2 regions of the Massilia sp. METH4 genome follow, and region 2 is predicted to be linked to the other one. Evidence: predicted binding sites of a transcription regulator. Region 2 holds the regulator's gene; the other holds the start of a gene.
The links. Region 2 encodes NrdR, which represses ribonucleotide reductase genes. Its sites were predicted from a motif close to CACNANATNTNGTG; they were not measured.
Positions count from the first base shown of each region.

Region 1: V6Z91_RS04010 (ribonucleoside-diphosphate reductase subunit alpha) is a predicted target of NrdR. The motif match lies at 5,877-5,890, and genes of this name have one in related genera.

Region 1 is NZ_CP146614.1:892,783-908,686, reverse strand. It holds gene V6Z91_RS04040 (ABC transporter permease) at 1-276, shown strand, start outside; gene V6Z91_RS04035 (ABC transporter ATP-binding protein) at 278-1,087, shown strand; gene ccsA (cytochrome c biogenesis protein CcsA) at 1,282-2,085, shown strand; gene V6Z91_RS04025 (PP0621 family protein) at 2,082-2,357, shown strand; gene V6Z91_RS04020 (ATP-binding protein) at 2,377-4,092, shown strand; gene V6Z91_RS04015 (sigma-54 dependent transcriptional regulator) at 4,089-5,552, shown strand; gene V6Z91_RS04010 (ribonucleoside-diphosphate reductase subunit alpha) at 6,162-9,119, shown strand; gene V6Z91_RS04005 (ribonucleotide-diphosphate reductase subunit beta) at 9,234-10,346, shown strand; gene V6Z91_RS04000 (hypothetical protein) at 10,628-10,912, opposite strand; partial or broken gene V6Z91_RS03995 (ribonucleotide-diphosphate reductase subunit beta) at 11,020-11,212, shown strand; gene V6Z91_RS03990 (hypothetical protein) at 11,784-12,203, shown strand; gene V6Z91_RS03985 (hypothetical protein) at 12,203-12,391, shown strand; gene V6Z91_RS03980 (glycoside hydrolase 43 family protein) at 12,491-14,569, opposite strand; gene V6Z91_RS03975 (nucleotidyltransferase domain-containing protein) at 14,637-15,431, opposite strand.
Region 2 is NZ_CP146614.1:3,686,610-3,702,513, reverse strand. It holds gene ribD (bifunctional diaminohydroxyphosphoribosylaminopyrimidine deaminase/5-amino-6-(5-phosphoribosylamino)uracil reductase RibD) at 1-398, opposite strand, end outside; gene V6Z91_RS16230 (GspH/FimT family pseudopilin) at 476-1,102, opposite strand; gene V6Z91_RS16225 (type IV pilin protein) at 1,030-1,491, opposite strand; gene V6Z91_RS16220 (PilC/PilY family type IV pilus protein) at 1,488-3,641, opposite strand; gene V6Z91_RS16215 (PilX N-terminal domain-containing pilus assembly protein) at 3,652-4,215, opposite strand; gene V6Z91_RS16210 (PilW family protein) at 4,218-5,135, opposite strand; gene pilV (type IV pilus modification protein PilV) at 5,132-5,665, opposite strand; gene nrdR (transcriptional regulator NrdR) at 5,915-6,382, opposite strand; gene glyA (serine hydroxymethyltransferase) at 6,455-7,699, opposite strand; ZMP/ZTP riboswitch at 7,795-7,917, opposite strand; gene V6Z91_RS16190 (SDR family NAD(P)-dependent oxidoreductase) at 8,168-8,917, shown strand; gene ybgC (tol-pal system-associated acyl-CoA thioesterase) at 9,082-9,489, shown strand; gene tolQ (protein TolQ) at 9,620-10,312, shown strand; gene V6Z91_RS16175 (ExbD/TolR family protein) at 10,330-10,767, shown strand; gene tolA (cell envelope integrity protein TolA) at 10,771-11,727, shown strand; gene tolB (Tol-Pal system beta propeller repeat protein TolB) at 11,736-12,998, shown strand; gene pal (peptidoglycan-associated lipoprotein Pal) at 13,042-13,572, shown strand; gene ybgF (tol-pal system protein YbgF) at 13,666-14,412, shown strand; tRNA gene V6Z91_RS16150 (tRNA-Lys) at 14,514-14,589, shown strand; tRNA gene V6Z91_RS16145 (tRNA-Lys) at 14,648-14,723, shown strand; tRNA gene V6Z91_RS16140 (tRNA-Lys) at 14,755-14,830, shown strand; gene V6Z91_RS16135 (hypothetical protein) at 15,283-15,756, shown strand; gene V6Z91_RS16130 (rhodanese-like domain-containing protein) at 15,803-15,904, opposite strand, start outside.

The DNA of each region.
Region 1 (15,904 bases), 2.8 Mb from region 2:
ATGTTCCTGCGCGTGATCCTGCCGGCCGCCGTGCCTTATATATTGTCCGGCGTGCGGATCGGCATCGGCACGGCGTTCATCGTCGTCATCGTGGCCGAGATGATCGCCGTGAGCAACGGGCTGGGATTCCGCATCACCGAGGCGCGCGAATACTTCTGGTCGGACAAGATCATCGCCGGCATGTTCACCATTGGCCTCATCGGGCTGGCCATCGACGTGGGCGTGAACCGCCTGAACAACCACCTGCTGCGCTGGCACCGCGGCCTGGAGAACTGACATGAACGCGCACGCCAATGAACCGCACATCATCGTCTCAAGCGTCAGCAAGGTGTTCGCCACGGGCGGGCGGGAAGTCGTCGCCCTGAAGGATATCGACCTGGCGATCCCGCGTGGCCAGTTCGTCTGCCTGCTGGGGCCCTCGGGCTGCGGCAAGTCGACGCTGCTGAACGCGATCGCCGGCTTCGCGCCGCCATCCTCGGGCATCATCACCGCCGACGGCTCGGCGGTCGCCGCCCCCGGCCCGGAACGGGGCATGGTATTCCAGGAATACGCGCTGTTCCCCTGGATGACGGTCGAGGACAACATCGCCTTCGGCCTGGAGATCAAGGGCCAGCCGAGGGAGAAGATCCGCGCGACCGTGGACAAGCTGCTGGCCATGCTGTCGCTGTCGGACTTCCGCCAGCGCTACCCGAAGGACCTGTCCGGCGGCATGCGGCAGCGGGTGGCGATCGCCCACGTGCTGGCGCTCGATTCGCCGATCATGCTGATGGACGAACCGTTCGGCGCCCTCGACGCGCTCACCCGCCGCAACCTGCAGGACGAGCTGCTGCGTATCTGGTCCGAGCTCCGGAAGACGATCATCTTCGTGACGCATTCGATCGAGGAAGCGATCTACCTGGCCGACCGCATCGTGGTGATGACCTACCGCCCCGGCACGATCAAGCGCGACATCCTCGTCGACCTGCCCCGGCTGCGCGATCCTTCCTCGCCCGAGTTCAACACCCTGAAGCGCGAGCTGGGGCAGCTGGTGATGGAGGAGCAGCAGCGGCACCACGAGGACGAGGTACGGCTGGCGGCAGTGGATTGATCCGGCCCGCGGCTCTTGGTGTCGTACACCTTTTCCTGCGGAAAAGGTGTACGACACCGGTTTTCCCACGAGGTCGGCATGTTCGCGGAAAACCGGTGTCTGACACCATTTCCCAAGGGGAAATGGTGTCAGACACCAGACCCGGGCGGCTCTTGCCCCCGGTCACCAAAGCCGCGTTAGTGTAAACTGCGCGGATGCAAACCATTCTCCTGATCGCAGCCGCGCTGCTGTACCTCGTGTGCGCCCTGTTGCCCGCGGCGAAAGCCAGGCCGATTGCCGCCGTCACCGCGCTGGCCTGGCTGGTGCACGGTGCCGGGCTATGGATGGATGTCGTGGTGCCCGGCTCGCTGCGGCTGGGCTTTGCCGCGATGCTGTCGTCCGCCCTGTGGATCTCGGTGGGCGCCTACTGGATCGAAAACCGCAATTTCTCCCTCGATGGCCTGCGCCGCATGGTGATGCCGTGCGCCGCCATCGCCTGCGCGCTGCAGGCGCTGTTCCCCGGCGCGCTGATCGCGCTGGAAGGCCGCTCGCCCATGTTCGGCTGGCACATCGCGATCGCCACGCTGGCCTACAGCACGCTCACGATCGCCGCCTTCCACGCCGTGCTGATGGCATTGCAGGAGTCGCGCCTGCACACGCGCAGCGAGCAGGTCACGTTCCTGTCCGCCGCGCTGGACCAGTTGCCGGCGCTGCTGACGATGGAAAAGCTGCTGTTCCGCCTGATCGGCTTCGGCTTCGTGCTGCTCAGCCTGACCGTCCTGTCCGGCATCGTCTTTTCCGAGCAGCTGTTCGGCCAGGCGCTGAAGTGGGACCATAAATCCGTGTTCACGCTGCTCTCGTGGATACTGTTCGCCGCGCTGCTGGCCGGCCGCCACTTCCGCGGCTGGCGCGGCAAGACGGCGCTGTCGTTCACGCTGGCGGGCTTCGCCACCTTGCTGCTGGCCTATGTCGGCAGCCGTTTTGTCCTGGAAGTAGTGCTACACCGAGGTTTCGCATGACACGTGTTCTGTTCTGGCTGGCGCTCGCGCTGCTGGTGTATTTCGCCATCCGTTCCAAGTTGAAGCAATCGCAGCGCCGGCAACAGCAGCTGTGGGAGCAGCAGAGGGAGCAGCAGCAAAGGGAGCAGCAGCGGCAGTCGGCGCAGCGCGAGGTGGTGCGCGCCGAGCCGATGCTGCGCTGCGCCCAGTGCGGCGTGCATTTTCCCGCATCGGAAAACGTGCCGGTGGGCGGGCGGGATTATTGCAGCCCGGCCCACGCGCCCGTGAAATGACGCCGGCCGGGTGAGCGGCGTGATCGATACCGCGACGCCGCCGCCGGCCTTGCCCCGGCATTTGCCGCCGCATTTGTCCGCTGCTGCGCGGGAAACGTTCTGGCGCTCGCTGCAAACGCTGAACGCCACGCGCGTGGTCATCGCCCTGGTGCTGCTGGTCTACCTGAGCATCGACAGCCGCGCTCTGACCACTTCCGGCGACTTCCTGTACGCGCAAACCTGCGCCGCCTACCTGTTCCTGGCGATCGTGTTCGCGCTCATGGCCGCCTGGTGGCGCCGCCGTTTCCTGGTGCAGCTGCTTTCGCAGGTCGCCTGCGACCTGGTCGTGATCTCCCTGTTGTATACAGCGGCCGGGGGCTTGCGCAGCGGCCTGGCGATCCTCTACCTGTTTCCGCTGGCCGGCTGCGCGATCCTGGCGCCGCTCATGCTCGCGCTGTTCTGCACGGCGCTTGCTTCGCTGTACATGCTGGCCGAGAGCATCTGGCGTGCCCTGTCGGGCGCCGGCGACATGGCCGTGCTGCAGGCCGGCCTGTACGGCGCGGCCTTCTTCGCCGCCGTGCTGCTGGTGAACCGCATGGCGGCACGGCTGATCAAGCAGGAGGCGCTGGCGGCGCAGCGCGGGGTCGAGATCGGCGTGCAGCAGGCCGTCAACCGGCTGGTGATGTCGCAGGCCGGGGATGGCATCGTGGTGGTGGGGCCGGACGGCGAACTCCTGGCCGGCAACCCGGCCGCGCGGCAGATGCTGGGGCTGGCCGGCGCGCTGGGCCTGCGGCTGGCCGCGATGCCTTCGCTGCACCCGATCGCGCAAGCCTACGCCCACTGGCGTGCGAATCCAGCCCTCCACACCGTCTATGTGACGATCAAGCCCTACACAGACCCGGCGCTGCAGGAGCTGGCCGCCGCCTGGAGCGCGCGCGCCGACCTGGCCGCCCACCTGAAGGTGCGCTTCGCCGCCGCCGACACGATGGAACTGGGCACCGAGCGCAACGTGATCTTCCTGCAGGACGTGACGGCGATCGAAAACCAGGCGCAGCAACTGAAGCTGGCCTCGATGGGCCGGTTGACCGCCAGCATCGCGCACGAGGTGCGCAATCCGCTGTCGGCGATCGGCCACGCCAATTCGCTGCTGGCCGAAGACCTGGACTCGCCCGTCCACGCGCGGCTGGTCAAGATCATCGGCGACAACGTGGCGCGCGTGAACCGTATGGTGGAAGACATCCTGCAACTGTCGCGCAAGGCGCACCCGCACGACGAGCCGCTGGCGCTGGCGTCGCTCGTGGCCGAGTTGAAGGCCGAGTTCGACGAAACGCAGCGGCTCGACCCGCGCGTGCTCGATATTTCCCGCGTGAGCGACGTGACGGTGCGCTTCGATCCCGTGCACCTGCGCGCCGTGCTGCTCAACCTGCTCGGCAATGCGATCCGCTATGCCAGCAGGCAACCCTCGTCGATCCGGCTGTTCGTGGTCGGCGTGCAGGGCCGCAGCGCCGAGCTGCACGTGCAGGACGACGGTCCCGGCATCTCGACAGAGGTGCGGGCCCACCTGTTCGAACCGTTCTACACTACGTCGTCGAAGGGCACGGGCCTGGGCCTCTACCTGGCGCGGGAGCTGTGCCTGAACAACGACGCGATGCTGGACTACGAATACCGCTTCGACACGGGCCCCGTGGCCGTGCCGGGGTCGTCCGGCCGGTTCGTCATCACGTTCGCGCAACCCTCTCGAGAAGACAGGCCATGAGCTCTTCCCCCCGCGTTCTGGTAGTCGATGACGAGGACGACCTGCGCGACCTGCTGGAAATCACGCTTCTCAAGATGGGATTGGACGTGGACGGCGCCGCCGACCTGCGCGGCGCCCGCGCGCTGCTGGCCGCCCATGACTACGACCTGGTGCTGACGGACATGCGCCTGCCGGACGGCCTGGGCCTGGAACTGGTGCGCGAGATCGCCGCCAGTGGCCGCAACCTGCCGGTGGCGGTGGTGACGGCGTTCGGCAGCGCGGAAAACGCCGTGGTGGCGCTGAAGGCGGGCGCCTTCGACTACGTGACCAAGCCCTTGCAGCTCGACCAGCTGCGCGTGATGGTGCAGTCGGCGCTCAAGCTCAATGCGCCGCCTGGCGCCGCCGCGCCGCATCCCGGCCCGGTGGACAGCCGGCTGAAAGGGCAGTCGGCCGCCATGCAGGCGCTGCGCGCGCAGATCGCCCGGCTGGCCCGCTCGATGGCGCCGATCGCCATCACCGGCGAATCGGGCTCGGGCAAGGAACTGGCGGCGCGCGAGATCCACGCGCAAGGTTCACGGGCCGACAAGCCGTTCATCGCCGTGAACTGCGGCGCAATTCCCGAGGCGCTGATGGAGGCCGAGTTCTTCGGTTACCGCAAGGGCGCCTTCACGGGTGCGGCGGACGAGCGCGACGGCTTCTTCCAGGCTGCCAACGGCGGCACGCTGATGCTCGACGAGGTGGCGGACCTGCCGCTGCCCATGCAGGTGAAGCTGCTGCGCGCTATCCAGGAGCGGCGCGTGCGCAAGATCGGCGCCACCGCCGAGGAACCGGTGGACGTGCGCATCGTCAGCGCCACCCACCAGGACCTGGCGCGCTGCGTGGAGCAGGGCAAGTTCCGGCAAGACCTGTTCTACCGGCTGAACGTGATCGAACTGTCGCTGCCGCCGCTGCGCGAGCGGCTCGACGATCTGCCGGTGCTGACCGACGCGATCCTGGCCCGGCTCTCCGCCGCCAGCGGCCAGCCGGCCACCCTGGGCCCCGGCGTGCTGGACGCGCTGCGCGGCTACAGCTTTCCCGGCAATGTGCGCGAGCTGGAAAACATCCTGGAGCGGGCGCTGGCCTTTGCCAACGATGGCGTGATCGACGTGGCCGACCTGTCGCTGAAGGGGGCGAAGCTGGCCGAAGTGCCGGCCGCCGCGCCGGTTCCGGGTCCGGGTCCGGGTCCGGCTTCTGCCGCCGCGCCCCCGGTTTCAGTGCCGGCGCCGGCGCCCGGCAGCGAGCGCATGCCGCCGCTGCCCGACCTGTCCGTGCTGCCGTCGAACCTGCCAGCCTACCTGGAGCGGGTGGAGCGGGAGATCATCGTGCGCGCCCTCGCGCAGACCCAGTACAACCGCACGCAGGCCGCGCAACTGCTGGGGATCAGTTTCCGGCAGTTGCGGTACCAGATGCAGAAGCTGGGGATACAGGAGCCGGAGGGGTAAGTTGCCGGCCAGCGGCGGCTGAAGGCCTGGTGTCGTACACCTTTTCCTGCGGAAAAGGTGTACGACACCAGGCGCCTCATGTGTTCGCGGCTGGCATTCGATGCCTATCCGGCAACGTAAGAAACATTTCTGCTGAAGCATTAAGCACCGCCCCCGACCTACCACATTTCGTGGGCGAGCGTGTGCTCAACGAAGAACGCCCGTCCTTATCGCAAGCTTGAAAAGTCAACAGAATTATTAGCCGTTCTGGCAAAAAAATTCCGCCTGTAGCGCTTGTCGCGAGCAAGCGCGCTCACTACAATTAGTGCCAGAAATTGTGTGGCGCACTAAATCTAGTGCCTTCGTGGATAAATCGGTTGATAAGCAGTTGATAACCGGGTGCATAACCTGGTTGATAACTCAGTTGATAACTGCTTGGATAACTTTGACCAGCGTCAACATCCACAGAGGGCGCCAGCAGGGCGTCGCACAGCAGCCACCGGGCGAAATCCCGGCACCGGAGAGTCTGTCGGACATGAGTTCGAGGGGCCCGGTTTTGCCGTTTTCATGCCGTTTTTTGTTACGGCAGGTGGCAAAGAATTTTTTCCGAACAATCAATCGGGAGCATACATGCAATCCAACCAAGACATCACCACCCCAGCAGCATCGCAACCAGCGGTGCCAGCGTCCGCCCAGCCGGCCAGCGGCCTGACCACGGCAGCCGACCTCGGCGACTACCGCATCATCCGTCGCAACGGTGCCGTCGTGGCGTTCGAGCCCTCCAAGATCAACGTCGCCATGACCAAGGCCTTCCTGGCCGTGCAGACGGAAAAGGGTGGCCCCGCCGCCGCGTCCGCGCGCATCCGCGACCTGGCCGAACAGCTGACGAACAATGTGGTGAATGCCTTGGTGCGCCGCCAGCCTTCCGGCGGCACGTTCCATATCGAAGACGTGCAGGACCAGGTGGAACTGGCCCTGATGCGCTCGGGCGAGCACGACGTGGCCAAGGCCTACGTGCTGTACCGCGCCAAGCAGATGGAAGAGCGCCGCGCCAAGAAGGCCGCCGCCGGCGCACCGGAAGTGGCCGAGCCGCAATTCCACGTGCTGGACAACGGCCAGCGCCGCCCGCTGGTGGTGCAGGAAGTGCGCGAGCTGATCGACGCCGCCTGCTCGGGCCTGGAAAAGCACGTCGATGCCGACGCGATCCTGGCCGAGACCTTCCGCAACCTGTATGACGGCGTGCCCGTCGAGGAACTGTACAAGTCCGCCATCCTGGCTGCCAGAGCCCTGATGGAAAAGGACCCGGCTTACTCGCAGGTCACCGCCCGCATCCTGCTGCACACGATCCGCAAGGAAGTCTTCGGCAAGGAAACCCCGCAGGCGCAAGCCGCCGCGGCCTACGTGGAATACTTCCCGCAGTACGTGGCGAAAGGTATCGCCGCCGAGCTGCTGGACCCGAAACTGGCCGAGTTCGACCTGCAGAAGCTGGCCAAGGCCCTGGTGGCCGACCGCGACCTGCAGTTCGGCTACATCGGCCTGCAAACCCTGTACGACCGCTACTTCCTGCACGTGCGCGACGTGCGCATCGAAATGCCGCAGGCGTTCTACATGCGCGTGGCCATGGGCCTGGCCCTGAATGAAGAGAACCGCGAAGCGCGCGCCATCGAGTTCTACAACCTGCTGTCCTCGTTCGACTTCATGTCGTCGACGCCGACGCTGTTCAACTCGGGCACGCTGCGCTCGCAGCTGTCGTCGTGCTACCTGACCACCGTCTCCGACGACCTGGAAGGCATCTACGACGCGATCAAGGAAAACGCACTGCTGGCGAAGTTCGCGGGCGGCCTGGGCAACGACTGGACGCCGGTGCGCGCGCTGGGCGCCCACATCAAGGGCACCAACGGCAAGTCGCAGGGCGTGGTGCCGTTCCTGAAGGTGGTCAACGACACGGCCGTGGCCGTGAACCAGGGCGGCAAGCGCAAGGGCGCCGTCTGCGCCTACCTGGAAACCTGGCACCTGGACATCGAAGAATTCCTCGACCTGCGCAAGAACACGGGCGACGACCGCCGCCGCACGCACGACATGAACACGGCGAACTGGATTCCCGACCTGTTCATGAAGCGCGTGATGGAAAAGGGCGAGTGGACGCTGTTCTCGCCGTCCGAGACGCCGGACCTGCACGACAAGGTCGGCAAGGCATTCGAACAGGCTTACCTGGGCTATGAAGCGGCTGCCGCCCGCGGCGAAATCCGCGTGTTCAAGAAAATCCAGGCGCTGGACCTGTGGCGCAAGATGCTGTCGATGCTGTTCGAGACGGGCCACCCGTGGATCACGTTCAAGGATCCGTGCAACATCCGTTCGCCGCAGCAGCACGTGGGCGTGGTGCACAGCTCGAACCTGTGCACCGAGATCACGCTGAACACCGGCCCGGACGAGATCGCCGTCTGCAACCTGGGTTCCGTGAACCTGCCGGCCCACATGAAAGAGGGCAAGCTGGACCACGTGAAGCTGCAGAAGACGATCCGCACCGCCATGCGCATGCTGGACAACGTCATCGACATCAACTACTACGCCGTGGACAAGGCGCGCAACGCGAACATGCGCCACCGTCCGGTCGGCATGGGCGTGATGGGCTTCCAGGACTGCCTGCACATGATGCGCGTGCCATACGCCTCGCAGGAAGCGGTGAACTTCGCCGATACGTCGATGGAAGCGGTGTGCTACTACGCCTACTGGGCCTCGACCGAGCTGGCCGAAGAGCGTGGACAGTACGCTTCGTACAAGGGTTCGCTGTGGGATCGCGGCATCCTGCCGCAGGATTCCGTGAAGCTGCTGGCCGAAGAACGCGGCGGCTACCTCGAGCAGGACATGTCGTCGTCGATGGACTGGACCCCGCTGCGCGAACGCATCAAGCAGTTCGGCATGCGCAACTCGAACTGCGTGGCGATCGCTCCGACCGCGACCATTTCGAACATCATCGGCGTCTCGGCCTGCATCGAACCGACGTTCCAGAACCTGTACGTGAAGTCGAACCTGTCCGGTGAATTCACCGAGATCAACTCCTACCTGGTGCGCGACCTGAAGGCGCGCGACCTGTGGGACGAGGTGATGATCGCCGACCTGAAGTACTTCGACGGTTCGCTGACGAAGATCGACCGCGTGCCGCAAGACCTGCGCGACATCTACGCCACGGCGTTCGAAGTCTCGCCGAGCTGGCTGGTGGAAGCGGCATCGCGCCGCCAGAAGTGGATCGACCAGGCCCAGTCGCTGAACATCTACATGGCCGGCGCCTCGGGCAAGAAGCTGGACGAAACGTACAAGCTGGCCTGGCTGCGCGGCCTGAAGACCACGTACTACCTGCGCACGATCGCCGCTTCGCACATGGAGAAGTCCACCACGAAGACGGGCGCGCTGAACGCCGTGTCGCCGGCCGCCGTGGGCTCCTTGGCTTCCGCCTCGGCAACGTCGTCTGCCGCCCCGGCCGTGCCGACCCACTCGGCGCCGGCCACGGTGCAGGAAGTGCAGGAAGGCGCCGCATGCTACCTCCGTCCGGGCGATGCGGGCTTCGAGGAATGCGAAGCTTGCCAATAAGCTGCCAGTAAGGCGGTCGATGAAGTACTTGCGCGACTCCCGTCGAGTCGCCATCTAATATGAATACGAACTGCCCCGACGGGGCAGTTCCCGTTACCAAACGAAGGAAAGAATATGTTGAACTGGGAAGATGACGTGGCCAAGCCCGCCGCCGCGCCCGTGGCGGGGCAAATCTCCGCCGAGCCGGAAACCACCGCCGAGCAGATCTCGCACCGCGTCAACGCGGAAGACAAGCGCATCATCAACGGCAAGACGGACGTGAACCAGCTGGTGCCGTTCAAGTACAAGTGGGCCTGGGACAAATACCTGGCCGGTTGCGCCAACCACTGGATGCCGCAGGAAGTGAACATGCAGCGCGACATCGAGCTGTGGAAGAACCCGAACGGCCTGACCGAAGACGAGCGCCGCATCGTCAAGCGCAACCTGGGCTTTTTCGTGACGGCCGACTCGCTGGCCGCCAACAACATCGTGCTGGGCACCTACCGCCACATCACCGCCCCGGAATGCCGCCAGTACCTGCTGCGCCAGGCGTTCGAGGAAGCGATCCACACGCACGCCTACCAGTACATCGTGGAATCGCTGGGCCTGGACGAGCAGGAAATCTTCAACGCCTACAACGAAGTCAAATCGATCCGCGACAAGGACCAGTTCCTGATCCCGTTCATCGACACGCTGACCGACCCGGCCTTCACGACCGGCACGATTGAAAACGACCAGAAACTGCTCAAGTCGCTGATCGTGTTCGCCTGCCTGATGGAAGGCCTGTTCTTCTACGTGGGCTTCACGCAGATCCTGGCGCTGGGCCGCCAGAACAAGATGACCGGTGCCGCCGAGCAGTACCAGTACATCCTGCGCGACGAATCGATGCACTGCAACTTCGGCATCGACCTGATCAACACGATCAAGCTGGAAAACCCGCAGCTGTGGACCCCGCAATTCCGCGACGAGCTCAAGGAACTGTTCATGAAGGCCGTCGAGCTGGAATACGCATACGCCGAAGACACGATGCCGCGCGGCGTGCTGGGCCTGAACGCGGCCATGTTCAAGGGCTACCTGCGCTTCATCGCCAACCGCCGCGCCGTGCAGATCGGCCTGGAACAGCTGTTCGACCAGGATGAGAATCCGTTCCCTTGGATGAGCGAGATGATCGACCTGAAGAAGGAGCGTAACTTCTTCGAGACGCGCGTGACCGAGTACCAGACGGGTGGGGCGCTGAGCTGGGATTGATACCGGCGCGCTGGCGTTGCTATCGATGAAAGGCCTGTCGAGAGACAGGCCTTTTTGTTTTAGGGGATCGTTGCACAAAACCTTCGAGTCCTGGCACTTCGCACCCCGTCGTTTAACGCGACCGAAAAAGCTCCGCCCGGACCCAGCCGTCGAACGTCCAATCCAGATCGAATCAGACCGGCATAGCGCATTCTGGATGCTTCTTTACCGTCGGTCTCGGGCAAGCGGGAAACGTCCTCTCCCCGATGCCTGCGGCATCTCGCTCGCTTGCGATAACGATATTAATCGTCCAGCGTCTCGAGTGCCGAGTGCATGTCGCCGCGCTTTTCACGATCGGATTCATGCAAGCCACGCTCGAGCGCGCGTAGTTTGGCAGCGGCAATCATCACGACAACGACGGATGCCCCTGTGACCGCGCCAAAGACGAGCATTATCGTCCAGCTACCCGAAATCACGTACATCAGGACAAGCACTGTAATCAACGTCACCCCGGCCGCGATCATTACGCGGGCCCACAGGCGTTCAAGCGCGTTCATCTGGTCGCCGGTCAACTGTACTTGGCTCATGTATCATCCGATCGAAATGTTTGGCGGCAACAGCTTCTGCCAATAACCGCCGGCGAGTGTACGACAACTTCCTGCCCAGCGAAACCTGGGGAGCGCAGGGCGCAGGACCTCAGCTGTGGACCGTGCAATTACGCGATGCGCTGAAGGCGCTGTTCATGCGCGCCGTCGAGCTGGAATACACGTATGCGGAAGACACGACGCCGCGCGGCGTGCCGGGCCTGAACGCGGGTCATGTTCAAGGGCTACCTGCGCTTCATCGCCAACCGCCGCGCCGTGAAAATAGGCCTGGCGCCGATGTTTTCTGCCCCGGGCAGCAACACCGCAGGATGCATATCAGGCGGCCGCTTTCTGCGCGAGGTCTAATCGGACCTAAACGCCGCCGAAACGGTCTAAATCGGACGAAAACCGGCAGCTCAGCGTCTATTCTGATCGATATTACCCGGCATCTGTCATGAATCGGTCTAGACGAACGTTGCGAATGTTATTCCGATGGATCAGCTTAGACCTTACCGGTCTGGTCGGATCTCCCAGCACGGCAGCCATCAAGACGCACCCGGCAATCGGCAGCACGCCACCAATGCTCGTCGCCGGGAAATCGCAGCCAGACAAAGCGCCACGCGTTCCGCCCCCTCGCGTGGCGGTCAGCAAATTGGGACGGCGTCAGGATGGCGCCATCGTCCGACATGATACGGTCGCCGCAGACCCTGGCGAACTCGACCGTTTCGCCATGACAGGTGCGGCCACCGCGATGCCGCCGACCGTAAAGTGCGACGTGGATACGCTCACGACATTGTCGCCGCGCGCTGTGCAAGCGCAACTTGCCTGACTTCGCCGGCGATATGCTTTCCCGACATTACTTAGAGGAGGGAACATGTCTGACTTCTATCGCTACTTCAAGGAAAACATGGAAGGGCTTGGGCTGCCTGCGCCCGAATCCTTGTATGGAACGCTTCAAGCGGCAGTCGCCAATGCGGCAGTACTTCTCGGACAACTCGACAAGTTCGGCCGAAAGGTTACCGTTCGGGAGCTCATCGTGGCGGGCACGCGGTTGGAAAAGCTCGCGGTGATCGGTGCCCTGTCCGCGGCGTTTTATGTGGGCGCCGTCATTGGCAGTATCGCCGTCGCAACCGGGCGAGTACTGGGCAATGGAACCTCGCTGGCAGACGTATTGTTATTGGCCCAACAGAATCATCTGAACAGGCCATGGCTTCCCGCCACCCTCCAGCGCTGGCCGGGTACATATAAAGAGGCTCCCGGACGCCAGATGTATCGGCTGGCAGCGGCACGGTGATGAACGACCGCGTCCTGCTCGTCTTGAGCGCCCTCGCAAGCTCCCTGGCCGCCTGGGCCTTCTGGCACTACCTGGACCGTGATGCGATCGATGTGCTGGTCCTGGTGGCCTTGATAGGTGCTATCGCGGACAACCGGCGATTGCGTCGGGCCCTGCGGCAGTCAGCGGCGGGGGATGGCAAGCGTTAGCGGTTGGATGAAGCGACGGGATGGCGTTCACAAGAAACGCCATCCCAAATGGTTGGCGTTTAACGTTGACGTTCTCCTGGCCCGTTCACCCTAGCCAGCTCATTTCCACGTGAACCGGGTTCCATCTCCACTCTCGGTCAGCGGCCCCGGGCTATCCACCGCCACCTTCCCGTTCGCCGCATCCACCCGCACGAAGCGGTGATTGGCCAGCGCCATCAGCACCAGCTCCCCGGTCGGCGTCTCGATCCACTGGAAGCTCTGCGCCTCCCCAGGCGCGCCGTCGGCCAGCGACAAGGCACCATCGGCACCGACCGTCACATACTGTTTACCCGAGCGCAGCGCCACCCGACCCAGCTTCATGTCTTCAACAGCGAAGGCGGACGGCGCGCCCACCGACAAGCGACCGCCGGCAGCTAGCAAGCCAGTTTTCGCACCAAAAGAGGTCAGGCGGATCGTCTTCCCGACCGGGATCGGCCGCATCAGGCAGTGCGGGTAGGGCTGGTAGACATCGATGCTGTCGAAGTCCGCCACGCCGCCCTCGCTGCCTGCGGTGTTGTAATTGAAGAGGGCATAGCGCCCGCCCTGGAAGGTCACGAGCTGGAAGACCATCGTGAACTCGTCGCCGACCGGCACGAAGGTCTTGCCGTCGACCGAGTACGAGAAGCGCGCCTTTTCCGTCAGGAAGTCGGCATCGGCGCGCAGCCAGACACGAGGAGCCTTGAGAGGCACGCGCTTCGTCGCATTCTTCATCTGGTCGAACACGGCGACCGACAGGCCGCCGGCGGTTTTTTCGACGCCCAAGGTCGCATAGGGCAGGTTCAGCAGCGCCAGGCCGGCCACGTCGCCGTCTTTCAGTCCGCCGGCATCCAGCACGACGGTGGGGGAGGATAAAGGGCCGATGGCGCGCTGCGTGAGGCTGTTGCGAGCCTCCCAGAACGACTTGGCCGGCAGCGCGTGCAGGCGCAGGTAGCCCGGCCGCTCCGCCAGCGACCATTTATCGGCCACCGGCACGTGGTTCCACTGCCAGACGGGTTTAAGCGACGGCCCGGAAAAATCGTCGCTGCGTTCGAAGGGCACCTTGATCGCTTGCGCCTCGGCCGTCTTCGGCTTCACCCACGTGCGCGGATTGCGGCCCAGGTTGCCGGGCAGGCCGAAGTAGGGCCAGCCATCCTTCCACGTGACCGGTGACAGCGAGAGCAGGCGGCCCACCGAGTTGTAGTCCATCATCGAATAGCCCCACCATTCGCCGGCGTGCGTGAGCACGATGCCGCCCTGGTGGATCGCGGTGGAGTCGTGCCGCTTCGGATCGCCCGGCTTGACCTCGAAGGGCGGCGTGTTCTTCTTCAGCCGGTTGCCCTCGGCCATGCCGAAGCCCTCGTTGGTGCTGATCGACCAGTTCACTTCCCATGGGCCGAACGGGTGGTCGGCGCGCGCGGCCGGCATGCGGAAGCCGCCGGCATAGTTCGCGCTCAGGATGAAGTACTTGCCGTCGATCTTCAGCAGGTGGGCGCCTTCGCCCATGCCCTGGTCTTTCTTGAAAATGACCTTTTCCGTGCCCGGCACCAGGTCGGTGAGGTCGTCCGTCAGCTGGGCCATCTTCATTTCCTGGTGGTCCCACACCACGTAGACCTTGCCGTCGTCGTCGAACAGCACCGACAGGTCGTGCAGGCTGCGCTTCATCTCGCGGTGCGTCCATGGGCCCTTCGGGTCGGTCGCCGTGTAGATCTGCGTGCCGCGGCCGTTCACGTTGGAAAAGATATAGAAGGTACCGTCGTGGAAGCGGAAGCTGGGCGCCCAGATGCCCCGGCCGTAGATCCCCTTGCCGTCTTCCAGCCGATAGGCCGGGCCGAAGTCGAGCTTGGGCGAGGCGTAGCTGAGGAACTCCCAGTTCACCAGGTCCTTCGAGCGCAGCACCGGCAGGCCCGGCATCGCGTGCATCGTGGTGCCGGTCAGGTAGAAGTACTCGCCCACGCGGATCATGTCCGGGTCGGAGAATTCGTCGTAGAGCAGCGGGTTGGTGAAGGTGCCGTTGCCGTTGTCGGGTGTCCAGGTCTTCGTGGACAGGCCGTGGGCCGGGCGCGGTTCGTGCTGGGCCAGCGCGGCCGCGGAGAGCAGGGACAATGCGAGGGTGGAGGACAGCGCCAGCGCGGCGAACCGCAGGGAGAGGGGAGTCGTCATCGCAGCAAGGTCGGTTATGTTGGGGCACCCAACATAACCGCACCCGGCGCCGATATCCAATCAATTTTTACGGCTCATCCATATGCACTCCGGTATTGGTTGCCGGGCCTGGAAAGGCGACGCCTTCGCTGCGCCATGCGACGGGCGCGGGCAGCGTGAAGCCTTCCAGCAGGAGGCCGCCGAACGGGGCCAGCGTGCGCCGCACCGCGGCGTCGAATAGCCGCTTGCCGGTGGCCGAGTCGGCCGTGATCGCAGCCATGGCGGCCACCAGTTCGTCGGCCAGGCCGGGGTCGAGGGCGCGCAGGCGGCGCGCCAGGTGCTTGCCCTCGCCCGACCAGGCGCCGGCGGCACGCAGTGCGAAGTGCGCCAGCATGTCGTACAGCCTGACGGCCGTGGCCAATGTCTCATCCGGCGCGGTGCCATCGATCAGGTCTTCGAGCAATGTCGTGATCCCGTAGCGGCGGCCGGCCAGCATCGCTTCGGTGAGCGGCGGCGGACCGGCATCGATCAGTTGCCGCGCATGAGTTCGCAGCCATGCGGCGGCGTCGCCGTCGGCCATCACGCTCACGCCTTCCACCACCATGTCCGCCAGCGGCATGCGGCCGTTGGGGCGGTCGATCTCCCGGCAGAAGTAGTCGAAGGTGGCGGGGTCGTGGCCGAACAGCTCGACCGTTTGCGTGCCGATCTTCAGCGTGTCGCGCCATGCCTGGTCGACGCGATCGAACACGAGCAGCAGGTCGATGTCCGAGGTCGGCGTCGCCTCGCCGCGCGCGATCGAGCCGCCGATGATCGCGACCCTGGCGTCCGGCCAGCGCGGCAGCAGTTCGGTGGCGACGAGGTGGCGAGCAGCGTCGATATGCATGGCATGTCTTTCGATATGAGGAGCCGACAGTGTAGCCGCCGTCGCGCCAGGCGGGCCGTCAACGTCGAGCACGTTTCGCGATCGTGTGAGGTGGGGGCGCACACCTCATCATCTTTTTGGCGGAGTTCGCGCCATGCCGCGCGTGCGATGTCATCCATGTCGTGCGATGGCGACGGCGCGCGATTGCGCCGTGTGCATGCCGGCTCATGCATGTCGCGATGCCTGGCCGCTTCGCATAACGCCTTTAGGTAAAGGCCGTATGCGAAGCGGCATGGTCCGGGCGGCATCGCTTGGCGGCACTGCGCGATGGCGCGCGCAGTGCATCGCGCTTGCTGCTATGTGCGTTACCTCGCGTAGCCCAGTAAAAAAAGACTGCGAAAAGCATGCGTGCCGGTTGCACATTCCAAAGGTTTTCGTGTACTTTACGAGCTTGAAAACACGGTGATATGCAAGCGCTCTTTTTCGAGTGTGCG
Region 2 (15,904 bases):
ATGTTCAATTCGTAGGCCTCGTCGGCCAGCAGGCCCGAGGAGACTTCGATGCCCGCCTGCGCAAGGCGCGCCAGGCCCTGGCCCGCCACCAGCGGGTTCGGGTCTTCCATCGCCGCCACCACCCGCTTCAGGCCGGCGCGCACCAGCGCGTCGCAGCAGGGCGGCGTGCGGCCGTAATGGCTGCACGGTTCCAGCGTCACATAGGCGGTCGCGCCGCGCACGTCGAAGCCGCGGCGCTCGGCGTCCTTCAACGCCTGGATCTCGGCATGGTCCTGGCCGGCGGGCTGCGTGACCCCGGCGCCGATGACGACGCCCTCCTTCACGATGACGCAACCGATGTGCGGGTTCGGCGAGGTGGTGTACAGCCCCTTCTCCGCCCATTGCAGCGCGAGGCGCATGGCCGCCAGGTCGTTCCCCGGCCGGTCACTGCCCGCGTGGTCGTTGCCGATATTCAGATCATTGCTTTGCATGGTCCCTATTCGCCGGCGGAGCTTGCCATGTCGCAGCCGGATTCCACGGCCGGGTCGCACAGCCGCGCGCGGCCCAGCATATTGATTTTGATGTTGCGCCGCGTACTGCCGAGCTGCAGCGACAGCGTGCCCCAGTTGGGCGCCCGGCTGTTACCGGCACGGCAACTACGGCCTGCACTATTATAGGCGACATGGAAAGGCGGCGCAGCGTGGGTCAGCCGCGACCAGATGCGCAGGCCGTCGCGTGCCGGGCCATGCCGGAACAGGACCGTTTCCCCCGGCCCGGGCCGGGCGTCCCCGTCGGGATCGGCAAACACGGCCCAGCCGCCACGCCAGGCCGCCCCGGCCGCGTCGGCCGGCGCGACGACGACGGTTTCGCCGCGCCCGATCGCCTGCGAACGGGCCAGGTGCAGCGCCCCCAGCAGATCGGCGGCCGCGGCGCGCACCGCATGGCGCTCGAGCATGGCCTGGAAACCCGGCGCCGCCGCGCCCAGCAGGATGGCGGCGATGGCCAGCGTGACCATCATCTCCACCAGCGTGAACGCGCGCGCCGCCGGCGTCAGTGCCAGCAGCGGGTGGCCGGGCCGCTGGCCAGGTGCAGGCCGGTGCTGGTGAGGATCAGGCGGTCGCATGACGGGTCCTGGAAGCGGCGGCCCACCCGGGTGGTGCCGGGGGTGGCGATCAGTTGCACGCAATCGGCGATGTCTTCGCCGTCGCAAGCCTTGCCTTCGATTTCATAGGCGCTCGTGGCGGCACTGGTGCCGGACCACCAGCGGAACAGCCGCGCGTCGGCCGTATCAGCCCCGGCACCGAAGGCGATGTAGCGATTGTGCTGCGTGAAGTAGCGTTCCTGCTGCTGCATCAGCGCCTGCAAGGCCACCTGCGCCTCGGTACGCCTGGCGTGTACCACGTGCTGGCGATAGCCGGGATAGGCCAGCGCGGCCAGCACGCCGACGAGCGCCACCACGACCATGAGTTCGATGAGGGTGAAACCCCGGCTGCCGTGCCGCATGCGTTTCATGGCCGTCCTCCCGGCACCGCCGCGCGATGCAATTGCCGCCAGTTCGCCACCTCGCGCCACGACAGGCGGCCGGCAGGCCAGCTAGCCCCGCTGACGCCGCCGTCGACTTCGGCCGCCGTGCCGGCATGCAGGATCGCCGTCTCGCGCGTCACGCGTACCCGGCCGGTCGGCTCGCGCGCCATGGGCCTGCGTGGGCCGGGCAGCAGCAACGGAGCGCCGTGGACGACGTCTGGCACGAGTACGCCCGTCAGGCCGCGCGCCAGCACGCTGCCGCCGGCATTGACCGGCAAGCCGGTCAATGCATCCAGCACATAGCGGCGGCTGGCGCTGGGCGCGCAGCGGTCCCTGCCGGGTACGACCGTGGTGAAGACGAGCTTGCCGTCCGCCAGCGCGCCGGGCGCAACGCTGCGCTCGCCGGTCGTGCCGCCCGCCGGGAAATCCAGGTACCAGCCCTTGTACCGCCGACCGGAACCGGCCGTGGCTTGCCGGCCGAGGACCGTGAACCGCGCATCCGCTGCCTCGCCTTCGACGTATCGTTCGGCCAGGTCGCTCCGCTCCAGCGGCGCAGGGCGTGCCGGTGCCGCCGGATCGTCGTGCACCGCGTAATACGATTGCGGCGCGAAGCCCGCCGGGTCGCGCTCGGCCCGGCCATACAGGCTGCCGGTCCCGAACAGCAGCAGGTACCCGCCGCCTTGCGCGTGCACGATCCGCGGCGGCTGCGTGATCGGCTGCGGCCGGCCCGCCCCGTCACGCGCCATGAATACGGGTTGCAGGCGGGGATTGCCGCGCCATGGCGCGTGGCGGGTAAAGTCGAAACGCCACAACCTTCCCTGGAGGTCGCCGGCATACGCATGGCGCAGCACGCCTTCCTCGTTCGTCACCAGCGCGGGCGCTGCCAGTCCGCCGGGGCGCGCCGGGTCGCCCGGCGGCGTGTCGAGGCGGTAGTAATTGGTGTCGATCCGCCAGCGCTCGGCGGGCGGCTTGTCCAGCGCGAGCAGGAACAGGGCGCCGTTCGCCTCGCCCTGCGCGGCATCGGCAGCATGGCTGTTCAAGCCATTGCCCGTCACGGCGAAATCGCGGTACACGGGCGTGTCGCCGCGCATGCGCAGCTTCAGCCGCGCCACCTGTGCCGGCTGCATCACATTTCCCATGGCAACATCGTCGCGGTCGGTGAATTCCCAGAGTACGCCCAGGCCGCCATCGAACGCGGCGGGATCGGTGACATCGAGCGCGAACAAGCCCTGGGCGCCGGCGCCGGGAGAACCCACCAGCACGCTGCGCCAGGCGCCGCCGATGAAGGCTTCGCCGGCAGCCAGCGGCCCGTCGACATATGCGCGGTGCGTGTAGTCTGGAGCAGGCAAGGCGCTCAGTGCCGGCACCAGCATCGCCGGCGCATAGGCGAACAACTCGCTGCCCGTGGCGGCGTCGAACGCATGCAGCATGCCGTCGTTCGCCCCCAGGTACACGGCCGGGGTGCGGCGCTCGGTGCCCCGGTAAAAGGCCGAATACGCGATGTCGGCATGCCGGTTGGCGCCCGCCCCGATGTAGAGAGGCGCGCCGTGCACCGAGTCGCCCAGCAGGCCGGCGCGGCGGCGGAACGTCGTACCCTCGAGCGCGCGTTCGCCACGCAGCCACGCCAGGCGGGCCGGCCCGAGGCCGTCGGCGGCGCCCCCGCCGGGCGGCAGGTCCAGGACAGCCTGCTGCGATGGCGCCAGGCTGTCCCACTCGAACGGCGCCGTGCTGCCGTCGGCCTGCATGGTGTAGATGCGGCGCCGCGCGGGCGGCGTGCCGGCAAGGACGGCCGCTGCATCCCACACGGGCGTGGCACCGCCCGCCTCGCCCCGGCTCAGCGGGGTACGGGTCAGCGTGCCGCTGCCGCTTGCGAAGTCGTACGAGACGCGGAACAGGCTCCCCGCTGCCGGCGGCGATCCCGTTCCGGCAACGGCCAGCGCGGCCCCGTGCACAGGGCGGTCGGTGGCGCAGGCCAGCGCCGCGGCCTGGCCGTCGATGACGATGGCCGGCGGACCGGAAGCGGCCGGCGCCAGGGCCGTGGCGCAGCAAAGGCCCAGCGCCAGGCCGGGTGCGAAGAATGGCATGGCGCGGCCGTTCGTGCGGCGGCAGCGCGACGATGCATGGCTGGACCTTTCCATCGTCCCTCCATCAATCGCCGGGCCGGCGCCAGGCCGATTGCAGCACGACCTGCGTGCCTTCGCGGTTGCCGAAGCCGATCGCGGTCACGCGATAGTAATAGCGCGGCATGCCGCCGGCCTCCTCGCCCGCGCGACGGTAGGGCTGCCGTTCGATGATGTAGCGCGGGCGCCGCATGGGCAGCGCGCCCTCCCCCGTCTGCATCGCCGCGCCCGTGAAATGGCCGAGCGGCACGCTGGCGCCTTCCGCCGCCAGGTCGACCGCTTGCCACGCCGGCGGCGCCCCATCGCCGGCCGGGCCGCACAGGCCAAGGGCCGCGCCGGTGCCGCAGCCGGGGCCGAACGCCGCCGGCCCGGCCAGCAAGGCGGCCCGGTCGGCCCCCGCTTCCTCGATATCGCGTTCCGCATCCATCAGCGCATCCTCCGCAGCTTGCAGCGCCACCTGCCGGTCCCGCCCGGCGCGTGCCGCCTTCTCTCCCATCAGGGCCAATCCCGCCGCGCTGGCGGCCAGCATCAGCACGGCCACCAGCATCACGAGCGTCACGACCAGCGCGATGCCGTCCTGCCGCCGGCACATCGTCAACCGTCCCGGTTCCGCAGCAGCACCACCGTGTCGAACAGGCGTCGCGCGCGCAGCCGCAGGGGCTCGGGCATCGCGGCTTCGTCGACCAGCGTGCCGGGATCGTCCGGGTCCACGCGGCCGCCGAACAGTTGCCAGCGCACCGGCAGCGAACCGGCGCGCGAGCGCGCCTCGCCGTGCAGCAACAAGGCGGCCCGCACGGCGACGATCCTTTTCCAGTGCGTCTTGCGGCGCAGGTCCAGTGCCCGCTCCTGGTGCGTCGCACCGGACAGCGGCAGCGCCGCATCGAGCGCGTGCACGGCAGTGGCGTTCAGGTAGCGGTTCGGAATGCCATCGGCATCGGTATCCAGGCCGTACAGCACCTGGAAGGAATCGACGCCGCGCACGATGGCATCGGCATTCCAGGCGCCCGAGTTTCCTCGGTACTTGCAGCGCAATTCCGTCTCGCCGTCGCCGGCGGTGCCGACGTAGAAGATGCTCCAGCCGGCTTCTCCAGCGCCGACCGTGAAGCCGGCACAGTCGACGATCGAGCCATCGCCGCCGTCGGTGCCCGACCCGGCGAAGCGAATGGCAAGCACGTCGCTGCCATGCAGGGTACGGGCCGGCGACGCCTCCTCCATGCCGGCCGCCATGCGCGGCAATGTGCGGTTGTCGAGCCCGGCGATGGCGGCATCGCCGTCGGGCGGCGGTGTGCCCGCATCGAGGTCAGTCCAGGCGGCCTGGCGCAGCGCCTGCCCGACCAGCTCCAGCGCATAGCGCCCGCCATCGTCGATCCGGGCGCTGGCCGCATGCTGCGCGAAGTCGCCGTTGGCGACCAGCAGCATCGCCGCCGCCGCCAGCGCGACGACGAGCCCAAGCCCCAATGCGACCAGCATCTCGGCAAGGCCGATGCCGCCCTGGCGGCCTGGCGCCCTCATTGCCCCACCCCGGCCACCGTGACAGCCACGCCCGGTGTTTCGCGGCGCTCCGGCGTGCCGTCCGCCCGCTTGCCGCGCCAACCGATCTTGACGACGACGGGGTCGCCCGGCGCGCCGCTGCATTCCCAGCGCATGCGGCCTGCTTCGTATAGCTGCGCATCGCGGCATACCCGTGCCCGCCCGGCAGGCAACTGCGTGCGGACCTGCCTTTGCAGTTCGTGGATATCGGCTTGCGCCACTTGGGCCGGGTTGCAGGAATCGGCCGTACAGGGGTTGTCCAGCGCGGCCGGACCTGTTGCAGCCTGCGCGTCGTAGTCGACGTCGAGGTAAAAGACCGGCACCTGCCCGGCATTGGCGCGCATGCGGTCGGCCATTGCCACGGCGATCTGCAATGCCGCGGAAAGCAGCGCCGATTCGTGCCGCGCGCGCATCGCATGCAATTGCATCGCCATGCCGCCCACCAGGCCCAAGGCCAGCACGAAGACGGCGACCAGCACTTCCATCAAGGCGAACCCGGCAACATGGCGCATCGGCAACCTCCCCCCATCGACATTGCCGTACAAGTTAGCCGGCAGCGGCGCGGGGCGGTTGTGGCTGCTCAAGCTCGAGCGGCTTAGCTCAACAATTTCCGTGGAGACTTGCGCCAGCGCAGGAAACGCAGTCAAAAGCGACCACGTCCGAGGTGAAAGATGATAGTGACGGGCTGCGACGCCCCCGGCGGCGTTGCCGCGCCGGCTGTGCGGCACTACTCCTGCCGCGCCGGCTGTGCGGCGTTACTTCTAGTCCTGCCGCTTACGCTCCTGGCCGGCTTCCTCGATCGCATCCTGGAATTCGGCCAGGTCCTCGAAATTCTTGTAGACGGAGGCGAAGCGGATATACGCAACCTTGTCGAGCCGCTTCAGCTCGGCCATCACCAGCTCGCCGATGTAATTCGAATCGACTTCGCGCTTGCCGCTGGTGAGCAGTTTTTCCTCGATCGCCTTTACCGCGTCGTCGACCGCGGCGGCGGCCACCGGCCGCTTGCGCAGCGCGAGCATCAGGCTGCCGCGCAATTTTGCTTCGGAGTACTCCATCCGGCTGCCGTTCTTTTTGACCACGAACGGCATCGAAAGTTCAATCCGCTCGTACGTGGTGAAACGCTTGTCGCACCTGCCGCAGCGCCGCCGGCGCTTGATCGCATCCCCCTCCTCCGATACGCGCGTATCGAGGACGTGGATTTCATCATGCTGGCAGAACGGACATTTCATGTGGTGATGGAATGAGGATGAAAAAAGCGCCGGGCTTTGCAGCCCGGCGCCCCGATAGTAGCAATGTGCCGATTACGCGTAAACCGGGAACTTGTCGGCCAGGACCTTCACGGCGGCCTTCACGCGTTCGATCGTGGCGGCGTCATGCGGGTTGTCCAGCACGTCGGCGATCAGGTTGCCGACCTCTTCGGCCTCGGCTTCCTTGAAGCCGCGGGTGGTCATCGCCGGGCTGCCCAGGCGGATGCCGGAGGTGACGAACGGCTTTTGCGGGTCGTTCGGAATGCCGTTCTTGTTGCAGGTGATGTGGGCCGAACCCAGGATCGCCTCGGCTTCCTTGCCGGTCAGGTTCTTGGCGCGCAGGTCCACCAGGAACACGTGCGACTCGGTGCCGCCGGAGACGATGCGCAGGCCGCGCTTGATCAGCGTCTTGGCCAGCACGTCGGCGTTCTTGACCACCTGCTGCTGGTAGGCCTTGAACTCATCGGACAGCGCTTCCTTGAACGCCACCGCCTTGCCTGCGATTACGTGCATCAGCGGGCCGCCCTGGATGCCGGGGAAGATCGCCGAGTTGATGATCTTCTCGTGCTCGGCCTTCATCAGGATGATGCCGCCGCGCGGGCCGCGCAGCGACTTGTGCGTGGTGGACGTGACGAAGTCGGCGTGCGGCACCGGGTTCGGGTACAGGCCGGCGGCGATCAGGCCGGCGTAGTGGGCCATGTCGACCATGAAGTAGGCGCCGACGGCCTTGGCCACGGCGGCGAAGCGTTCGAAGTCGATCTTCTTCGAGAAGGCCGAGGCGCCGGCGATGATCAGCTTCGGCTTGTGCTCGTTGGCCAGCTTTTCCATGGCGGCGTAGTCGATGTCTTCCTCGGCGGTCAGGCCGTAGGACACCACGTTGAACCACTTGCCGGACATGTTCAGGCCCATGCCGTGCGTCAGGTGGCCGCCTTCGGCCAGCGACATGCCCATGATCGTGTCGCCCGGCTTGAGCACGGCGAAGAACACGCCCTGGTTCGCCTGCGAACCGGAGTTCGGCTGCACGTTGGCGGCTTCCGCGCCGAACAGCTGCTTGACGCGGTCGATCGCCAGCTGTTCCACCACGTCCACGTATTCGCAACCGCCGTAGTAGCGCTTGCCCGGATAGCCTTCCGCGTATTTATTCGTCAGTTGCGAGCCCTGCGCTTCCATCACGGCCGGCGAGGTGTAGTTCTCCGACGCGATCAGCTCGATGTGGTCGTGCTGGCGCTTGTTCTCGCTCTGGATGGCGCCGAACAGTTCCGGGTCGATGGAGGCGAGGGTGTGATCTTTTGCGAACATGAAATAACTCCGATTAGGACTGGCAGATAGGATCGAATGACGCGGGCCGGGTGGCCAAAGGCAGCCCGGTCGCGCGTGCATCCGCGCGATTCCATCGAGGCTGCCCAGGCGAACGGCGTTGAGACATCCCACGTTCCCCGGTGGATACCCACCTTTCGCGTATTTGCCGACGATCATGCCGACGGCATTGCCGCTTTTCGCCAGTTACGTGAGACATAAATGGAGCCGAGATTGTATGTGATGTGCAGAGTCTGGGCAAGGAAACAGCTTGCCGTTCTCAAGACGACGGCGTTGGTAGCGCGACCACAACACTGTCGTTTCGGCTACAATCTTTGGGTTTGCCGGCTTCGATGCCTCTACCTTGTTTAACCCCAACGGCAGAAGCCGGGATCAGACCCAAAAGGGTCTGGCCCCAGAATTTGCTTCTGGGTTAAATTTCCGCGCAACCGCACTTTGGGAAAAACGTCCATGATCGTCTTCATCACCGGCGCAACCGCCGGCTTCGGCGCCGCGATGGCGCGCATCTTCGCCACGAATGGCCACCGCGTGCTGATCGCCGGCCGCCGCGCCGACCGGCTGGAAGCGCTGGCCGGCGAACTCGGCCCCAACGTGCGCACCGTGCCGCTGGATGTGACCGACAAGGCCGGCATCCACGCCGCGCTCCAGGCGCTGCCCGCGGGCTGGCGCGAGATCGACGTGCTGGTCAACAACGCCGGCCTCGCCCTCGGCATCAAGCCGGCGCACGAGGCGCAGCTGGAAGACTGGGAAACGATGATCGCGACCAATTGCACGGGCCTGGTGACGATGACCCGCGCCGTGCTGCCGGGCATGGTGGAACGCAATAGCGGCCTGATCATCAACATCGGCTCCGTGGCCGGCCGCTTCCCCTACCCGGGCGGGAATGTGTATGGCGCCACCAAGGCCTTCGTCGACCAGTTCACGCTGAACCTGCGCGCGGACCTCGTCGGCACGGGCGTGCGCGCGACCAATATCGCGCCGGGCCTGTGCGGCGGCACGGAGTTCTCGAACGTGCGCCTGAAGGGCGACGATGCGGCGGCCGCCAAGGTTTATGAAGGCACCACGCCGCTGACGGCGGACGATATCGCTGCCACCGCGTACTGGATCGCCACCCTGCCGCCGCATGTGAACATCAACATGATCGAGATGATGCCGACCTGCCAGGCCGCCGGGCCGCTGGCGATCAAGCGTGCGTCGTAAGAAATTACCGACGCGAAAGATTCGTAAGCGAATGTTACAAGTATTGGTCGGGCGCGGCGAATTTGTTTAACTGATCAGCTTGACATACCGTCAGCAAACTTTTAGCAACGTTTCATGCCAAATGGCGTAGAATGTTGCCCAATAACACTTGTAGCAATCTCACCATGTCTTCAGAGTTCACCTGGGAAGTCCGTGTCTATTACGAGGACACGGACGCGGGCGGCATCGTCTATTACGCCAATTACCTGAAGTTCTTTGAACGCGCCCGTACCGAATGGCTGCGCGCGATCGGTATCGGCCAGCAGGTGCTGCTGGAAGAGCACGATGCCATGTTCGTGGTGAAGAATGTCAGCGCGGACTATCATGCGCCGGCCAAACTGGACGATGCTCTATCATTAACACTAGTTATCGAGAAGCTTGGCCGCGCCTCCGTCGTGTTCCGGCAGCAGGCGTGGCGCGGCACGACCCTGCTCAACACGGCCCACGTGAAGGTGGGCTGCGTCGACTCGGCGTTGAGGCCGCGCGCGGTGCCCGATGCCGCGGCCGAACGCATGCGCGCCTATGTGGCGTGAACGGCGCCCGGGCAGGAGTCCGTTACAGTGCGCATTACCGTGCAAATTACCGTGCAATTGCACATCGCCTCACAGCGCCGAGAAGCAGCTTGAGCCTTTGCTAGTCGTTACCATTCTAACTAATTTATAAATGAACGGTTCCCAAGATCTTTCCTTCATCGCCCTCATCTCCAATGCGCACCTGATCGTGCAGCTGATCATGGCGCTGCTGCTCGGCCTGTCCATCGTCAGCTGGACCTACATCTTCAAGAAATGGTTCGACGTGCGCGCCGCGCGCCGCCTGACGATCGACTTCGAAAAAACGTTCTGGGCCGGCGGCAACCTGCACCAGCTGTACCAGGCCGCCGGCAGCAACCGCGCCAACAACGGCGCGCTGTCGCGCATCTTCGAGGCGGGCATGGGTGAGTTCATCAAGGGCAAGCAGGCCGCCACCGCGGCCCGCGAGGCGCTGGACGTGGGTGCGATCCTGGATGGTGCCCGCCGCGCGATGCGGGCGGCGTTCCAGCGCGAGATGGACGTGCTCGAGTCGCACCTGGCCTTCCTGGCTTCGGTCGGTTCCGTGTCGCCGTACATCGGCCTGCTGGGCACCGTGTGGGGCATCATGAATGCGTTCCGCGGCCTGGCCAATGTGCAGCAGGCCACCCTGTCGGCCGTGGCGCCCGGCATCGCCGAGGCACTGATCGCCACCGCGATCGGCCTGTTCGCGGCGATCCCGGCCGTGGTTGCCTACAACCGCTTCTCGCATGACATCGACCGCCTGGCGATCCGCTTCGAAAGCTTCGTCGAGGAGTTCTCCAACATCCTGCAGCGCCAGTCGCGTTAACCGGGAAAGGAGCCAACATGGCATCGTCCTTCAACAGCAGCATGCGCGGCGGCCGCGGCCGCAAGCTGAAATCCGAGATCAACGTCGTGCCCTACATCGACGTGATGCTCTGCCTGCTGATCATCTTCATGGTGATGCCGAGCTCGAACAACCCGAGCTCGATCGACCTGCCGCACGCGGAAAAGGCGGTGCGCCCGCCGGACGCCTATATCCAGGTCACCATCAAGCCCAACGGTGCGCTGTCGATCGGCATCGCGGGCAAGAATGCCGATGCGCCCGAAACGGCGCCGAACCGCGATGCCCTGGTGCGCAAGCTGGAAGCGCTGCACGAGGACAACCCCGACTATCCGGTGCTGATCGCGGGCGACAAGGAAAGCAAGTACGACGATGTGATCCAGCTGATTTCCGAAGCGAAGAAGATGGGCATCACCCGCGTTGGTCTGGCAACGAAGTAAGGCATGGCGACAATTGAAGCGAACACGGGCGGCCCGTATCGGGTACCCCGGCATGACAGTGGCTGGCGTGCCTTCGGGCTCGCCCTGGCCACGCACGCGCTGCTGTTCCTGTTCCTGTGGGGCGGCATCAATTGGCAAAGCTCCGAACCCGTGGCCGTGGAAGCGGAGGTATGGGACCTGACGACGCAGCAGGCCGCCCCGCCGCCGCCGCCCACGCCGGAACCCGAGCCGCAGCCCGAACCCGAACCGGCGCCGCCCCCGCCTGCCCCGGCGCCGGCCCCGCCGCCGCCGCGGGAGGTGACGCCGCCCAAGCCCGATCCGGAGATCGCGCTGCGCAAGGAACGCGAGAAGAAGCGCGAAGAGGAAAAGCGCATCGCGGCCGAGAAGGAAGAAAAACGCAAGCAGAAGCTCGAGGATGAGCGCAAGCTCGCCGACCAGAAGAAGAAGGAAGACGAGAAGAAAAAGCGCGAGGAAGAGCAGCGCCTGGCCGAACAGAAGGAAAAAGCCGACAAGAAGGCCGAAGAGGACAAGAAGAAGAAAGAGCTGGCGGCCAAGAAAGCTGCGGAAAAGAGGGATGCCGAACGCATCGCCAAGATCCGCGAAGAGGAAATTCGCCGGCTCACAGGCGCGGCGGGCGGCACCAGCAGCGGCACGGCCGAGAAATCGACCGCGCCACGGATGGACAGCGGCTACAAGGCCGCGATCGCGGCCAGGATCAAGAGCAATATCAGCTACGCGGGCAGCCAGGACGTTCCCGGCAACCCGAGTGCCGAGTTCAGGATTACGCAATTGCCGACTGGGGAAATCGTTTCGGTCCGAAAGATCAAGAGCAGCGGAATTCCCGCCTACGATGCCGCCGTGGAGAACGCGATTAGTAAATCGTCGCCTCTGCCCAAAAAGAAAGACGGCACGGTGGAACGGGAAATCACCGCGGCATTCAATTTGAAAGACTTGCCTTGACGCGAACTATGAAAAAACTTACTTCCGTGTTCCTTACCGCTGGCATGCTGGCCAGCCTGACCGCCCAGGCGCAATTGCGCGTGGAAATCTCGGGTGTCGGCAGCAACCAGATCCCCGTGGCGGTCGCCGCCTTCGTGGACGAAGGCCAATCGCCGACGCAGATCTCGAAGGTCATCAAGACCGACCTGGAGCGCAGTGGCGCCTTCAAGGTGATCGACGCCGGCACGATCAGCGACGTGAACAATGTCGACGCGGCATCCTACAAGGCACGCGGCGCGGATGCCCTGGTCGTTGGCACCGTGCAGAAGCAGCCGAACGGCACGTACGACGTGCGCTACAAGCTGATGTCCACGATCCAGAACACGAAGATCTCGCAGCTGGACCAGCAGGCGCCGGCGCAATTCACGCGCCTGTCGGCGCACAAGATCGCCGACGACGTGTACGAAAAACTGACCGGCGTGCGCGGCATCTTCGCCACCCGCATCGCCTACGTGACGCAGCAGGGCCGCTCCTACCGCCTTGAGGTGGCCGACGCCGACGGCGAGAACGTGCAGCTGGCGCTGTCGTCGAACGAGCCGATCATTTCACCGTCGTGGTCGCCGGACGGCACCAAGGTGGCCTACGTGTCGTTCGAGCAGAAGAAGCCGGTGATCTACGTGCAGAACCTGATCACGCGCCAGCGCACCGTGATCGCCAATGAACGCGGCAGCAACTCGGCGCCATCCTGGTCGCCGGACGGCAGCCGCATCGCGCTGGCGCTGTCGAAGACGGGCAACACGCAGGTCTACCTCGCCAACAGTACCGGCGGCGGCCTGCGCCGGCTGACCAACAGCAGCGGCATCGATACCGAGCCGCAGTTCTCGGCGGACGGCCAGTCGATCTACTTCACCAGCGACCGCAGCGGCGGCCCGCAGATCTACCGCATGAGCGTGAACGGCGGCGATGCCCAGCGCGTGACGTTCAACGGCAGCTACAACATCAGCCCGCGTATTTCCTCCGATGGAAAATCGCTGGCCTATATTTCCCGGCGCAACGGCAACTTCCAGCTCTATGTATTGGATCTGGCAAGCGGCCAGGAGCAACGTTTGTCGGACAACACCAACGACCAGGCCCCCAGCTTCGCTCCGAACGGCAAGTACATCCTGTACTCGACCGAATCGGGCGGGCGCAAGGCCCTGGCGGTGGTGTCGGTGGACGGCCGGGTCAAGCAACGCCTGACCATTCAGGCCGGAGCAATCAAGGAGCCCACCTGGGGTCCTTTCATGAAGTAAAAACAGGCAGTAAAGACCTTTCACAACGACCAGGAGAATCAACATGCGTAACGTAAAAAGCATCGCCTTCATCATCAGCAGCGCCGCCCTGCTGGCAGCTTGCTCGAGCCCCGTCAAGGTTTCCGAGCCGGCACCCGTAGTGGAAAGCAAGCCGGCCGAAGCGCCTGCGCAAGCTGACACCACCCGTTCCGTGGCCCCGGTGGAAACCAAGTCGATCGACCCGCTGGACGATCCGCAAGGCGTGCTGGCACAGCGCAGCGTGTACTTCGACTTCGACAGCTATGTCGTGCGCGAAGACGGCAAGCCGGTCGTGACCAACCACTCCGACTACCTGACCAAGAACACCAGCCGCAACATCCTGATCCAGGGTAACACCGACGAACGCGGCGGCGCGGAATACAACCTCGCCCTGGGCCAGAAGCGCGCCGAAGCCGTGAAGCGCGCGATGGTGGCACTGGGCGTGAACGAAGGCCAGATCGAAGCCGTTTCGCTGGGCAAGGAAAAGCCGAAGGCACAGGGCAGCAACGAAGAGGCATGGGCACAGAACCGTCGTGCCGACATCGTCTACAAGTAATCGACGGCCTCCGGCCTGACATTCGTACTGACGGGGCAGCGCGCAGCGTTATACTGCGCGCTGCCCCGTTTTTTCATTGAGAGCGTTTACAACATGATCAAATTCACCAAGACGGCTGTTGCGCTGGCCATTGCCACGCTGTCCCTGCATGCCAGCGCCGGCGTATTCGACGACGACGAGGCACGCCGCGCGATCCTCGACCTGCGCGCCAAGGTGGAAGCGCTGACGAAGGAGCTCAACTCCCGTCTCGACACGAAGGCCGAGAAGACCTCCACGCTGGACCTGATCGCCCAGCACGACCAGACGATGCAGGAAATCGCGCGCCTGCGCGGCCAGGTCGAAGTACTGCAGAACGAGATTGAAGTGACAGGTAAGCGCCAGAAGGACCTGTACGCCGACCTCGACAAGCGCCTGCGCGCCCTCGAGCCGCGCCAGGTGGAAATCGACGGCCAGACGGCTTCGGTGGAGCAGTCCGAGCAGAACGCCTACGACGCCGCCATGCAGCTGTTCAAGGAGCAGAACTACGAAGGTGCAGCCACGGCGCTTCAGAACTTCGTGCGCCGCTATCCAGGCTCGCCCTATGCGGCCAATGCGCAGTACATGCTCGGCAACGCCCACTACCTGCAACGCGACTGCAAGGCCGCCATCGTGGCGCAGCAGGCCGTGGTGAAGAACTACCCGGACAGCCCGAAGGCCGCCGATGCCATGCTGAACATCGCCAGCTGCCAGGCCGAGCTGAAAGCCGTCAACAACGCAAAGAAGACGTTGAACGACCTGATCAAGAACTACCCGAACACGGCCGCCGCACGCACCGCCAAGGAGCGCCTGGGGGGCAAGTAACGCGGGTGGCGGATGGCCCGGTCGAAGTTTGCACAATTCGATGCTCCCAAGCATTTGACAGGCACGGTTGGGCTGTCCTATAATCCCGCTTCTTTCGCAGCGGGTCGTTAGCTCAGTTGGTAGAGCAGCGGACTTTTAATCCGTTGGTCGCAGGTTCGAGCCCCGCACGGCCTACCACTCGAAAGAAGCAGTTGGTATACTAGTAGTTGTAGCAACGCAGTAACAGTTTTGCAGAGGGTCGTTAGCTCAGTTGGTAGAGCAGCGGACTTTTAATCCGTTGGTCGCAGGTTCGAGCCCCGCACGGCCTACCACTCGCAAAATTGAGATTGCTGGTTTTACCTTGGGTCGTTAGCTCAGCTGGTAGAGCAGCGGACTTTTAATCCGTTGGTCGCAGGTTCGAATCCCGCACGGCCTACCAAGATTCATCAAGAAAGCCCACGAACTTAGATTCGTGGGCTTTTTTGTTTCCACCTCGCTTGCAGACTGCCAGAGATCAACAACTGCGGCATACGTAAGTTTTTCGCGTCTCTCGGCAGGACAGCAAAACACCGTATTCGCGGCCATCGTTAGCGCCGCCGGCAAGTCTAACCCTTCAGTGACTCGGGCCATCGCACGGCTTTCATATGCAGGACGGGGTCTTGTTGTTCTCTCTCTCGCTCTGTCGGTTTATAACGTCGCGAACTCTACGGACAGAGTGCTGGCCTTGAGGAAGGAAGCCACGGTCACTGGTGCGAGCGTAGCGGGCGGAATTACCGGTGGCGTCTTAGCAGGGTTGGCCTGCGGCCCCGGCGCACCGGTCTGCGTGACCGTAGGGGCCTTTGTTGGCGGCGCGCTGGCAGCATTCGGCGCAGGCTTCATGTGGTAGAAGACATGACCATGAGGGGCACATCGGAAATTTCCACACACCCGCTGCCAGAGGCATCGGATGACACCACCCCATTCAGCGAGATATGTCTGAACGGGGCAAGAACCGGAAAATTGGTCGAAGGCGCTTTTCTGGAAGCGGCATTCACCTGCAATGATGTGTTCCTCATTTTCCTTACCGATGGCATTCCGCACGAAGAGACTCTGCGGATATATCTGCTCGATCGTGCTGCGAACATCCTCGACTGGGCCAGGCTGGGTGCCATGTACTCAACCGGTCATCTTTCGGGCCTCCAACCCATCCAGCCCGACACAGTGCGCTTTCGTTTTTTTGGTGATACGGACTGGGTGCTGACGGTCCTCCCTGCGCAAGTTTTTGCATGGCCGGTACTGTTCGACCCGCCTGGCGTGAAAAGACCCTTCGGTTTTACCCGACGGTTCCACCTGACCGGCAAGCCACGACCGGAAGCGCGCGAGTAGGAGCCATATCGATTCGGCATGGCGTCAACAGGATATTCCACACCCTTCACGTGCAGCCGGTACCACCGGCGGCCGCTTGATAACCAGCCCCGCTCCACTCCAGCCACCCGCCGTCATACACGGCAATCTCCTCCCACCCCATCAGCCA